DNA from 3 places in the Kocuria sp. CPCC 205263 genome. Region 1 is predicted to be linked to each of the others. Evidence: riboswitches for the same ligand, from Rfam matches in the RefSeq annotation. Region 1 holds a riboswitch; each other region holds the start of a gene.
What was found. Region 1 has a riboswitch for thiamine pyrophosphate ahead of RF647_RS12935 (3-oxoacyl-ACP reductase). Riboswitches for the same ligand answer to the same signal wherever they lie in the genome.
Positions count from the first base shown of each region.

Region 2: linked by a shared signal. The riboswitch ahead of thiM (hydroxyethylthiazole kinase) and the one ahead of RF647_RS12935 (3-oxoacyl-ACP reductase) in region 1 are both predicted to bind thiamine pyrophosphate.
Region 3: linked by a shared signal. The riboswitch ahead of RF647_RS18030 (FAD-dependent oxidoreductase) and the one ahead of RF647_RS12935 (3-oxoacyl-ACP reductase) in region 1 are both predicted to bind thiamine pyrophosphate.

Region 1 covers NZ_JAVKPV010000007.1:113,950-118,151, reverse strand. Annotated here, with positions in the region: gene RF647_RS12940 (LLM class flavin-dependent oxidoreductase) at 18-1,328, opposite strand; gene RF647_RS12935 (3-oxoacyl-ACP reductase) at 1,340-2,104, opposite strand; TPP riboswitch at 2,149-2,252, opposite strand; gene RF647_RS12930 (FadR/GntR family transcriptional regulator) at 2,307-3,065, opposite strand; gene RF647_RS12925 (hypothetical protein) at 3,236-3,376, opposite strand; gene eat (ethanolamine permease) at 3,559-4,202, shown strand, end outside.
Region 2 covers NZ_JAVKPV010000003.1:56,641-60,842, forward strand. Annotated here, with positions in the region: gene RF647_RS05005 (Rne/Rng family ribonuclease) at 1-721, shown strand, start outside; gene RF647_RS05010 (nuclear transport factor 2 family protein) at 903-1,631, shown strand; TPP riboswitch at 1,706-1,799, shown strand; gene thiM (hydroxyethylthiazole kinase) at 1,842-2,666, shown strand; gene thiE (thiamine phosphate synthase) at 2,663-3,346, shown strand; gene RF647_RS05025 (bifunctional hydroxymethylpyrimidine kinase/phosphomethylpyrimidine kinase) at 3,343-4,202, shown strand, end outside.
Region 3 covers NZ_JAVKPV010000018.1:11,643-15,844, forward strand. Annotated here, with positions in the region: gene RF647_RS18015 (VOC family protein) at 1-606, opposite strand, end outside; gene RF647_RS18020 (hypothetical protein) at 706-1,704, opposite strand; gene thiE (thiamine phosphate synthase) at 1,803-2,432, opposite strand; TPP riboswitch at 2,538-2,641, shown strand; gene RF647_RS18030 (FAD-dependent oxidoreductase) at 2,637-3,992, shown strand; gene thiS (sulfur carrier protein ThiS) at 3,989-4,202, shown strand, end outside.

The DNA.
Region 1 (4,202 bases):
ACAGGCGCCGCAGCACGTCACTGAGCGCCGCCGGGCCGCGGCAGCCCCAGGTGCCCGCGCAGCGTGGACGAGGTGTACCGGGTGCGGAAGAGTCCTCGGCGCTGGAGGACGGGGACCACGTGGTCCACGAAGTCGTCGAGGGAGTCCGGCAGCCGGGGCGGCATGAGGTTGAAGCCGTCGGACGCGCCCGAGCGGAACCAGCGCTCCATCCGGTCCGCGACGGTCTCCGGGGTGCCGACCACCGTGCAGTGCCCGCCCCCGGCGGCCAGCCGGCCCAGCAGCTGCCGCACCGTGGGCCGCTCGACGGCCACGATCCGCAGGATCGTGGCGTACCGGCCCTGGGGTCCGGTGAAGCCCTCGAGCGGCGGCAGCTCCGGGACCGGGGCGTCCAGCGCCCAGTCGCTGCAGTCCTGCTGGACGAACGCGGACAGCTGGGCCAGGGACTGCTCCGAGGGCAGCAAGGCGTCCACCTCCGCCTGCTTGGCCCGGGCCTCCTCCTCCGTGGAGCCCACGTAGGCGACCAGGCCCGGCATGACGGCCACGCCCTCCGGGTCCCGTCCGGCCGCGGCGACGCGCTGCCTCAGATCGGTGCGGTACTCCCGCGCGCTCTCGAGGTCGTAGGCCACGGCGTAGACCGCTTCGGCGTGCCGGGCGGCGAGGTCCCGGCCCGGCCCGGAGGCGCCCGCCTGGAACAGGACCGGACGCCCCTGGGGCGGGCGCGGCACGGTCAGCGGACCGTCCACGCGGAAGTGCTCGCCGGCGTGGTCGATCCGGCGCACCCGCTCGGGGTCGGCGTGCAGGCCCTGCCGGTCGCCGACCAGGGCGTCGTGGGACCACGAGTCCCACAGCCGATGGGTCACGTCGATGAACTCTGCCGCCCGCGCGTAGCGCTGGGCGTGCGGTGGCATTCCTGGGAGGCCGTGGTTGCGCGCCTCGGCGTCGAACATGGAGGTGACCACGTTCCAGCCGGCCCGCCCGCGGCTGATGTGGTCGAGCGAGGCCAGCAGGCGGGCGGCGTGGAACGGCGTCCAGAAGGTCGTCGAGACCGTGCTGACCAGCCCGATCCGCTCCGTGGCCCGCGCCATCGCGGACAGGGCCGTGAGCGGTTCGAGGAACCACCGGGGTCCGTCCGCCACGTCACCGGCGCTGTGCCCGTCGGCGAAGAACACGGCGTCGAGGAGGCCGCGCTCGGCGGTGCGGGCGAGGCGCTCCCAGTGGGCGATGTCCCCGAGCTGCTCCAGTGGGGAGTCCGGGTGCCGCCAGGCCGCCTGGTGATGGCCCGCGCCGAAGAGGAAGGCGTTGAGGTGCAGCTGTCGCGGCGCGGTCACGGCGCCCCCCATCAGTCGAGGACCAGCCCGCCGTCGACCACCAGGTTCTGCCCGGTGACCGAGCGCGCCCACGGCGAGGCGAAGAACAGCAGGGCGTCGGCGAACTCGGCCGGTGTGGTGACCCGGCCCAGGGGCGTGGTGGAGGCGATGTAGTCGAAGACCTCGTCCGGGGTGGCGGCGCTCGCGTCGGTGGTGCGCAGCAGACCTCCGGAGACCATGTTGACCGTGACGTTGTGCGCGCCGAGGTCCTTGGCGAGGGTGCGGGTCAGGGACAGCAGCGCGGCCTTCGCCGCCGTGTAGTCGTGGTACGGGACCACGGGGTTCTGGAACAGGTTGGTGCCGACGTTGACGACCCGGCCGAAACCCCGCTCCCGCATGCCGGGCAGGGCCTGCTGCACGGTGTTGAGCGCCCCGCGGACGCTGCCGGCGAACTGGGCGTGGAACTCCTCCCAGCGGATCTCCTCCGCGGAGGAGCGGGCGTCGCCGTTGAAGGAGAAGTCCGCCAGCGCGTTGTTGACCACGGTGGTGACGGGGGAGCCGAAGTGCTCCCGGGCCGCGCGGAGCATGTCTGCGACCTGCTCCGCGTCGGTGACGTCGGCAACCAGCGCCACGGCCCGGTCCGGGCCGTGCTGCTCCGCGAGCTCCTCCGCGGCCTTCCGGGACGCGCGGTAGTTGACCACGACCCTCGCGCCCTGGGCGGCGAAGGCCTCGACGACGCTGCGGCCCAGCCCTCGAGCTCCGCCGGTGACGAGGACGATCTGTTCTGCGATCTGCATGGGTCTCCCTGGGGTCAGGGCGAGGAGACGCGGGCCGGTCACGGCCGGTCCCGGCAGGACATCCCTTCGCCAGTCCTAACTGGATCAGGTTCGACGGGTGTCATCTCAGCCGGCTCGTCGTGCGGCGCCGGCACCCCGTGTCACTGCGGACGAGTATAAGCACCGGTCCCGCAGGCCGGCCCGTTCTTCGCACGGCGGCGGGTCACACCGGGCCGCGGTCGTCCCCGGGGGCGTCGTCGTCGGACTGCCCGGCGTGCCCGAGGAAACCGCGCAGCAGCGCGGCCGTGCCCTCCAGGTGCGCGAGGGAGGCGGCCCGGGCGGCGGGGGCGTCACCTGCCAGGACGGCGTCGGTGAGCTCGCGGTGCTGACGGTCGGAGTGCTCGAGGTTGACCGGCAGGACGGGGATCCGGTCCAGCAGGTCGCTGGCCCGCGAGCGCACCTCCGCGACGGCGCGGACCAGGCTGGGACAGCCGCCCAGCTCGGCCACCGCGATGTGGAAGCGTGCGTCGGCGGGGCGGTAGTCCTCCGGGGCGCTCTCCTCGACCTGCCGCAGGCACGCGAGCAGGTGCTCCCGGGCGGCCGCGCTGAGGGACGCCGCCGCGGCCAGCTCCGCCGCGGCGGGCTCGACCACCGCGCGGAACACGAGCACGTCCTCGACGTCCGCGGGGTCCACCGGGGGGAGGGTCTCGTCCGGCAGAGCGGTGCGACCGGTCACGAAGGTCCCGCCGTACCGGCCCCGGACCACCTCCAGGACCCCGGCGACCTGGAGCTCGTGCAGGGCCTCCCGGAGCGTGGCGCGGGAGATGCCGAGCATCGCCGCGGTCTCCCGCTCGGGCGGGAGCCGCTCGCCCCGGCGGAACAGGCCGAGCCGGATCGAGTCGAGGATCCGCTCCACGGCCTCCTCGAAGGCGTTGCCCTGGCGCACGGGCCGGATGCGGGGGTGCTGGACGGGATCGCTCACGGTGGCGCTCCTCCCTGCGGTGCGACGTGCGCCCATGGTGTCACGGTCCCCGGGGACCGCCTCCGGCGGGACCCCGCCCACCGCGCCGGGCCGGGCCACGAGCAGCAGCGGCGCGCCGCCCGGTCCGGGCGGCGCGCCGCTGCCTCCGGCCGGGACGGCCGGCCGAGGTCCTAGTGGGTGAGATCGATGGCAACCACGCCCACCGCGATGATCAGGGCGGCGGAGACGAGGAAGCCCGCCGTGATGGCGATGAGGGCCCAGGAGCGGGCGCGGCCGGGGCGGTCAGTGGCTGAGGACGTGGTCTGGTTCATGCCCACCATTCTGCGGCATCCGGGGGGCCGGCTCCACCGCGACGCGGTCCCGTGCCCGGCCCGGCGGCCGCCCGGCGGCGCGCCGCGGGGTCTTGACGGGGCACGGGACAGCCCACAGACTGTGACCACTCGCGCCAAACGTCTGTTTTCAGACCTTTGTGGAATCCCGGAGGGATCGTCCCATGCCCGAATCCTCAGCACAGCCCACCCGCACCGACGAGTACTTCCAGCACCGCCAGCTCCGCTCCGGCGCCGCCGGGTGGGTCCTGCTCGCGGGCCTGGGCATCGCCTACGTCATCTCCGGGGACTTCTCCGGCTGGAACATCGGGCTCTCCGAGGGCGGGTGGGGCGGGCTGCTCATCGCCTTCGTGCTCATGGGCATCATGTACACCTGCATGGTCTTCGGCCTCGCCGAGCTCTCCTCGACCCTCCCCACGGCGGGCGCCGGGTACGGGTTCGCCCGCCGGGCCCTCGGCCCTCTCGGCGGCTTCGCCACCGGGATGGCCGTGCTCATCGAGTACGCCGTGGCCCCGGCGGCGATCGCCACGTTCATCGGCGGCTACATCGAGGCGCTGGGCCTGTTCGGGATCACCAACTCCTGGCCCGTGTACCTCGTGACCTACCTGGTGTTCATGGGCATCCACATGTACGGGGTGGGCGAGGCGCTCAAGCTGATGTTCGGGATCACCGTGGTCGCGGTCCTCGCGCTGGGGGTGACCGTCGTCGCGCTCGTGCCGCACTTCGACGCCGCCAACCTCTTCGACATCGTCCCGAACGACGCCGTGGGGGCGAGCGCGTTCCTGCCCATGGGCTACGCGGGGGCGAT
Region 2 (4,202 bases), on a different contig from region 1:
CGCCCAGCCGGCGGAGTCCCGGCCCGAGGGCTCGGGGCGCTCCCGGAAGAAGCGCCGCGGCAAGCGCAGCCGCGGCCGCGGCCAGGGCGGGGACACCGCCGCCGAGCAGCAGCCGGAGGAGGGGGAGGACACCGCCCCGGCCGCCCCGGAGCAGATCCCCGCCGAGGGGGCGCCGGGCGAGCAGGGCTCGCGCCTGACCATCAACGGCGAGGTCATCGACCTGCCGCAGGGCCACGCCGTGGTCGTCGAGCCCGCCGAGGCCCGGCCGCTGAGCCTGGACTCCCTCGCGGAGGTCGTCGGGCAGAGGGGGCCGGACGCCGGCTCCGCCGCCCCGGAGGCCGCCGCCGAGACGATCACCGGTGCGGATGACGCCGCGGAGAGGACCGCTGCTGCGGCGGAGGCCTCGGCCCAGGAGCCCGTGGCACAGGAGCGCACGGAGCGGCAGGCGCCCGCCCCGGCCGCGGCGGTTGTCGCGGAGCAGGCGGGCGTCGAGCCCGTGCGGCCCCGGCGGCGCTCCCGGCGGGCCTCGGCCCCGGCGGCGCGGACCGGCGAGGCCGAGGTGACCGCCGGCCAGGCGGCCGCCGCGGAGGGCGCCCGGCACGAGGCGAAGACCGTCGCCCAGCGCGCCCCGGAGGACCCCTCCCGCCGGGCGCCGACCGTCGTCGGCGTCGGCGTCAAGGCCGAGGACCTCACCAGCGGCCGGCCCGCCGACCGGGGCTGACCCGCCCCGCCGAGCAGCACCACGGAGGACCCCGACCGGCACGGTCGGGGTCCTCCGCCGTCATACGCTCCGCGTCCCTGTCGGACCGTGCTCGGCCCGGGTAGCGTGGTCGCACGACACGCGGGCCGCCCGACCGGGCCGATCCGTCGGATCCGCGGCCCGCAGCGCCGAGGGGATGGCCATGAGCAGCAAGCAGATCGTACTCACCGCCGGCACCGAGCTCTTCGGCGATCGGGACCTCACGGCCGTCGACCGGCACTGGGCCCCGGACTACCGGCAGCACTCCGCGCTGGCGCCCGACGGCCGCGAGGGACTCCGGGGCATGTTCCAGCAGCTGCCCCCAGATTTCCGGTTCGAGCCCCTGCGGATGCTCGAGGACGGGGACATGGTCGCGGTCCACTGCGTGTACCACGGCTTCGGCCCGGACCCGGTGGTGGCGGTGGACGTCTTCCGCGTGCAGGACGGGCGGATCGCCGAGCACTGGGACGCGCTGGCCCCGCTGCCCGGAGGAGCCGCCGGCAGGCACCGGATCGACGGACCCACGGAGATCACTGGTTACGAGCACACCGCCGTCAACAAGGCGCTACTCACCGAGTGGGTGCACGAACGGCTCATCGGCGCGGACCGGGACTCCCTCGAGGAGCTGGCCCGCGACCCGCGCTACGTGGAGCACGGCCCCGGCCCGGACGCCCGCCTCGCCCGGCACACCCTGCACCGTGTGCTCGGCGAGGGCGACCTCGTCCTCACCGTCACCGAGGCCCTGCTCGAGCTCGGCGGCGAGGGGGCCGGTGACCCGGTCCCGGCCGGCTGCTACGACCTCTGGTGGGTGGCGGACGGGCGGATCCTCGAGCACTGGGGGGTCGTCCAGCCCGTGCCGGAGCGGATGCCGCACGGCAACGGCTTCTTCTGATTCGACGGCCCCCCGCCCCCTCGGACCTGGCCCGTCCGCGTCCCCGGCTCCCGCACGACGACTAGACTGGCAGGACACCAGACACGGGGTGCCGCACGAGCGGCTGAGAACACACCCGTCGAACCTGATCTAGCCAGTACTAGCGAAGGGATGTCGCAGATGCGCGATGCCGTACCCCCGTCCGCCCGCACACCAGGACCCGGGAGGCCGGTGCCGCCGGACCCCGTGCTCGCCGAGGACGCCGCCGCGGCCCTGGAGGACCTGCGCGCCGCGGCGCCTCTGGTGCAGTGCATCACCAACGCCGTGGTCACCAACTTCACCGCCAACGTGCTGCTCGCCGTGGGCGCCTCCCCGGCGATGACCGACATCCAGGGCGAGGGCGGGGTCTTCGCGGAGCTCGCCGACGGCCTCCTCGTCAACACCGGCACACCCACCGCCGAGCAGCGCGGCGCCGCCTACGAGGCCGTCGGGGCCCGGCGCCGCGCGGGCCGGGCCTGGGTCCTGGACCCGGTCGCGGTGGGTGCCCTGCCCGTGCGCACGGCGCTGGCCCGCGACCTGCTCGGGTTCGAGCCGGCGATCGTGCGCGGCAACGCCTCCGAGGTCATGGCCCTCGCCGGCGGCGCCGGCGGCCGCGGCACGGACGCGACCCACGGCGTCGACGCGGCCCGGCACGCCGCCGCCGCGCTCGCCGAGCGGGCCGGCTCGGCGGTGGCCGTGTCCGGGCCCGTGGACCTCGTGCGCTCCCCGGACGGCACCGTGGTCCGGGTGCCGCACGGCACGCCCCTGCTGACCCGCATCACCGGCGGCGGGTGCGCCCTGGGCGCCCTCATGGCCGCGTTCACCGCCGTGCGCACGGACCCGGCCGCCGCGGCGGTGGCCGCCACCACGGTGTACACCCTCGCGGCCGAGGACGCGGCCGCCGACTCCGCCGGGCCCGGCTCCTTCGCCGTGGCGCTGCTGGACCGGTTGCATGCCGTCACCCCGGAGGGGATCGCCGCCCGGGCGGAGCTCGTGCGCGAGGAGGGCGCCCGATGAGCCCGCGCCTCGACCCCGCGGCCCTGGCCCTGCACCTGGTGACGGACACCGCCCTGAGCGCCCCCCGGACGGTCCCGGACGTCGTGGCGGCCGCCGTGTGCGGGGGAGCCACCATGGTCCAGGTGCGGGAGAAGGACGCCCCGGTCCGTGAGCTCGTCGCCCTGCTGACGGCCGTGGCCGAGCGCGTGGGCCGGCAGGTGCCCGTGCTCGTGGACGACCGCGCCGACGTGTACCTCGCCGCCCGCGCGGCCGGCGCCCCCGTGGCCGGCGTGCACGTGGGCCAGTCGGACCTGCCCGTGGCGCTCGCCCGGGAGATCTGCGGCCCGCACGCCGTGCTCGGCCTCAGCGCCGCCACGGCGGAGGAGCTCGATACTGCCGCCGCACTGCCGGCCGGGACGGTCGACTACCTGGGCGTCGGGGCGGTGCGGGCGACCCGCACCAAGCCCGACCACCCTGAGCCGCTGGGCGTCGAGGGCTTCGCCCGCGCCGCGGCCCGCACGGCCCTGCCCTGCCTGGCCATCGGCGGGGTGCGGGTCGAGGACGCCCCCGGCCTGCGCGCCGCCGGCGCCGCGGGGCTGGCCGTGGTCTCCGGGATCTGCGCCGACCCGGACCCCGCGGCCGCGGCCGCCCGCTACCTGCGGGCCTTCACCGCCGTGCCCGCCGGGGGGGTGGCCCCGTGACCGCCCGCGTGCCCCGCGTCCTGGCCATCGCCGGCACCGACCCCACGGGCGGGGCCGGCCAGCACGCGGACCTCAAGTCGATCGCCGCGATGGGCGGCTACGGGATGAGCGCCGTCACCGCCGTCGTCGTCCAGAACACCGTGGGCGTGCGCGACATCCACGTCCCGCCGGTCGAGTTCCTCTCGGCACAGCTGGACGCGGTCGCCGAGGACGTCGAGATCGACGCCGTCAAGATCGGGATGCTCGGGTCCGTGCCGGTCATCGAGGCCGTCACCCGGTGGCTCGGGACCCATCGGCCGCCGGTCGTGGTCCTGGACCCCGTCATGGTCGCGACCTCCGGGGGCCGCCTGCTGGAGCGCGAGGCCGAGGACGCCCTGCGCTCGATGCTCGGCCTCGCCGACCTGATCACCCCGAACCTGCAGGAGCTCGCCGTACTCGCCGGGGAGGACACGGCGGCGTCGTGGGACGAGGCCCTCGCGCAGGGCCACCGCGTGGCCCGCGCCCACGGCACCCTGGTGCTCGTCAAGGGCGGGCACCTCACGGGGGACCGGACGCCCGACGCCCTCGTGGGCCCGGACGCCCCCGAGCCCCTCGTGGCGTTCGACGGCGCCCGCGTGCCCACCGAGAACTCCCACGGCACCGGGTGCTCCCTCTCCTCGGCCCTGGCCACCCTCCAGGCCCGGCACGGGGACTGGCCCCGGAGCCTGCGGATCGCCCGGGACTGGCTGCGCGGGGCCCTGGAGGCCGCCGGGGACCTCGAGGTGGGCCACGGCAGCGGGCCCGTCCACCACTTCCACCACGTCCAGGACGCCCTCGAGAGCTGGGGCACGGCGCCGGAGCGGTTCAGCGACGAGCT
Region 3 (4,202 bases), on a different contig from region 1:
GCCCAGCGGGATGTCGCCCACCTGCAGGTGCACGTGTCCCAAGGTGGCCGGCGGCGCCGGGGGCCGCCCGCCCTGCTCGGCCAGGTGCTCCTGCAGGAAGCCGTTCGGGTCCAGGGGGTTGGAGGCCAGCGTGAGCAGGCCGGTGGGCTCCCGCCGCCACGTCTCGCGGGGGCGGTCCGTGTAGAGCTCCACCCCGTTGCCCTCGGGGTCGTCGAAGTAGAAGGCCTGGCTGTAGAGGTGGTCGGCGCTGCCGGTGAAGGAGCGGGGCGCCACGGTCGCCACGGACGCGAGCGCCGCGGCCAGGGCCGGCTCGTCGTCGAAGACCACCGCGGTGTGGAACAGGCCGGCCTGCCCGCGGCGGGCCGGCGGGAGCTCCTTGACCTGGCGCAGCCGCACGACCGTCCGGCCGTCCCGGCCCAGGACCGCGGTGTCCCCGGCGTGGGCAAGCACGTCGAGGGTGACGGCGTCCGAGTAGTAGGCGACCATCGTGTCCAGGTCGGAGACCAGCAGCTCCACCGCGCCCATCCGGGTGTCCGCGGACAGCAGGTCCTCGGCGGGGCGCTTCGTCAGGCTCTGGGGAGCGGGGTTCTGGGGAAAGATCGGCATCGCGGGGTTCTCCGTCGGCAGGGGCGGCGCATTGGTTGATATGTCCCCAAGAATAGTCCCAGAAGCTTTCCTGTGCAAGTAAATGGTGGTGCGGTGGGCTCAGAGGATGAAGATCAGGGCGGCGATCACCGCCAGGATGCCCAGGAAGACGAACCCCCACGCCTTGAGGTTGTCGGAGTCGTCCTCCTCGGGCTCGGCCGGGCGCGGCGGCCACCCGCCGGGGCCGGGCCCGAACACCGGCCCGGAGGTGCCCTGGGCACCGGCACCGGGACCGCCCGGGCCGGGTGCCCCCGGTCCGGGGTGCTGGCCCGGGAACTGCCCGGGGGGCGGCGGGGCCGGGCTCGCGGGGCTCACCCCCCACTGGGGGTTCTCGGGCGAGCCCGCCGGAGGGGCGCCGGGCGGGGGCGTGCCCGGGCGGATGTCACCGTCCGCGGCCGGGCCGGCCGCGGAGGAGGATCCCGCGGTCGGGCCCGACACCGGGGGAGCCGCCGGCGGCAGGGTCTCGCCCGAGAGCACGGGCCCGTCCTCGCGGTGGCCCCGCTCCGCCTCGTTCAGCAGGGTCACGAACTGCTCGAGCGGCTCGGACCCGTCGTGCTCCCGCGCCAGGAAGCGCTCGGCGCGGCGGCGCACCACCTTGTAGACGCGCCCGTCGTCGGGGACGCCCAGGTCCCGGGCGGCCCGCGCCACGGCCAGCGGGGGCTGCTCCGGGAGGGGGTTGGTGCCCCACTCCAGGAGCCCGGTCAGCAGCGGGCGCTCGAGCACGGCGGCCAGGGCGGCCCGGGCGCCCGGCACCCGGGTCAGCTCCAGCAGCCCGCTCGGCGGCGCGGACGGGCACCCCGGCACGTCGCTGGGCAGCCGGGCGGCGCGCTCCAGCCAGAAGGTGTCGCCGAAGAGGGTGGCGAGCAGCACGGCGGCGGCGAGCCGGTCGTCGCTCGGGGCGGCGTCCTCCGGGAGGCCCTGCTCCCAGTGCGTGCCGAGGGCGCGGCGGGCGGGCTCACCGGCCAGCCGGACGCGCAACTGCGCGTCCTCCGGGCCGCGGGCGGTCTCCGCGGGGCGCTCCACCGCGTGCCGCACCTGGGGGTCGAGCTCGGGGTCCATGGGCCACCTCTCCGTCGTCGTCCTGCGTCCATGCTCTCAGAACGTGCTGGACGGCGGCGGGGAGCCGACGGTGAGCCGGGCGGCGGGCCGCCCCGGGCTCAGGCGGGGAGCAGACCGCGCAGCTGCCCGGCGGCGACGCGGGGATCGGGGGCCTCGGTGACGGCGCGGACGACGACGACGCCGCGCGCCCCGGCCTCCAGCACCTGCGGGAGCCGCGGCTCGTCGATGCCGCCGATGGCGAACCACGGCACGGGCAGGACCTCCGGGTCCGCGTCCAGCCGGGCCTCCGTCAGCTCGGCGACCGCGCGGACGAAGTCCAGCCCGGTGGCCGGGCGCCCCGGCTTGGTGGGCGTGGCCCAGACGGGCCCGGTGCAGAAGTAGTCGACGTCCGCGTCCTCGAGCGCCGCCGTGGCCTGTCCGAGGTCGTGGGTGGAGCGCCCGATCAGCACGTCGGGGCCCAGGAGCCGCCGGGCCTGGGTGGGGCTGAGGTCGTGCTGGCCCACGTGGAAGACGTCGGCGCCCACGAGCGCGGCGATGTCGGCGCGGTCGTTGACCGCGAACAGGGCGTCGTACTCGGCGGCCACCCGGCCCAGCAGCTCCAGCGCGGCGATCTCCTCGTCCGCGTCGATGCTCTTGTCCCGCAGCTGGACGATGTCCGCACCGCCGGCACAGACGGCGTGCAGGAACTCCTCGAGGTCGCCTTGGTCCCGGCGGGCGTCCGTGCACACGTACAGCCGGGCGGCGAGGAGGCGGGCCGTCCGGGTGTCTCGCAGGGAGGACTCGGCGGGGGCGGAGGCGTCACGGGTAGGGTGGGTCACACGCTGATGATAGGTCAGCGGTTCTGCGGGAGCCCCACCGGGGGCTGAGAGGGCGACCATCGCCGACCGCCACACCTGATGCGGGTCATGCCGCCGGAGGAAAGGACGTTCCCTGTGACTGCCGCACACCCCGCCCCCACGACCGCGCCCCACCCGCTGGTCGACCGGCCCGAGCACGTCCGCGCCGACGTCGCCGTCGTCGGCGCCGGGGTGATCGGCCTGGCCACCGCCTGGGAGCTGCGCCGCCGCGGCCGCTCGGTGGTCGTGGTGGACCCCGAGCCGGGCTCCGGCGCCAGCCGCGCCGCGGCCGGGATGCTCGCCCCGGTGAGCGAGGTCCAGTACCAGCAGGAGCCCCTGTACCCCCTCATGACCGCCTCGGCCGCCGAGTACCCGGCGTTCGTGGCCGCCCTCGAGCAGGCCGCCGGCGGGACGGTGGGCCACCGGGCCACCGAGACCCTGGTCTGCGGCGTGGACGCCGCCGACCGGCAGGCCCTGGCGGACCTCCGCGCGCTGCAGGGGCGCCACGGCATGACGGTGGAGCCGCTGACCCTGCGCGCCGCCCGCACCTTCGAGCCGGCCCTGAGTCCGCGGCTGTCCGCGGCGTTCCGGATCCCCGACGACCACCAGGTGGACCCGCGCCGCCTCGTGGCCGGGCTGCTCGCGGCCCTCGTCGCCCCGGAACTCCCCGACCTCCCGGAGCCCGCCGGGCTCCCGGCCGCGCGCGACGGCGGACCGGCCCGCCTCGTCCACGACCTCGCCACGGGTCTGCGCCGCAACGCCGAGGGCGCGGCGACCGGCGTCCGCCTGGCCGGCGGCGGGATGGTCTCCGCGACCTGGACGGTCCTCGCCCCCGGCGCCGGGCTCGGCGAGCTCGAAGGGCTGCCGGAGGACTGGCACCCGCCGCTGCGGCCGGTGCACGGGGACATCCTGCGCGCCCGGGTCCCCGCCGGGGCGCCGGAGCTGCTCGGGCGCACGGTCCGCGGCCTGGTGCACGGGGTGCCCGTCTACCTGGTGCCCCGCGCCGACGGGACCGTGGTGATCGGGGCGACCTCCCGCGAGGACGACCTAACCGGTCCCAGCGCCGGCGGCGTGTTCCGGCTGCTGCGCGACACCCAGGCGCTCGTGCCCGGCGTGGCCGACCTCGAGCTGGTCGAGGTGCTGGCCCGCGCCCGGCCCGGCACCCCGGACGACATCCCGTACCTCGGCCGGGTCCGCGACCCGGACGACTCGCCGGTGCCGGGGCTCGTGGTCTCCACCGGCTACTTCCGCCACGGCGTCCTGCTCGCCCCGCTGGCCGCCCGGCTCGCCGCGCAGCTGGTGGACGGCGGGGCCGGAGCAGATCCGGCCGCCGACGCCGGGCACCTCGCCACCACCGACCCGCACCGCTTCGACCGCCCCGTCGAGGCCCGTCCAGGGGATCCCGCGCCGGCCGCCGCCGGGCCCGGGCCCCGGAGCAGGAGTACCCGATGACCGCCATCACCCTCAACGGCCGCCCGCACCGCGTGGCGGCGGAGGCGACCGTCGTCGACCTCGTCGCCGAGACCGTCGGCCGGGCCCTGGGCCCCGACGGCGCTCCGCTGGACGGCGGGCGCCTCGGCGTGGCCGTGGCCGTGGACGCCGCGGTCGTGCCCCGCAGCCGCTGGCGGCGGACCCCCGTGGCGGAGGGCCAGTCCATCGAGA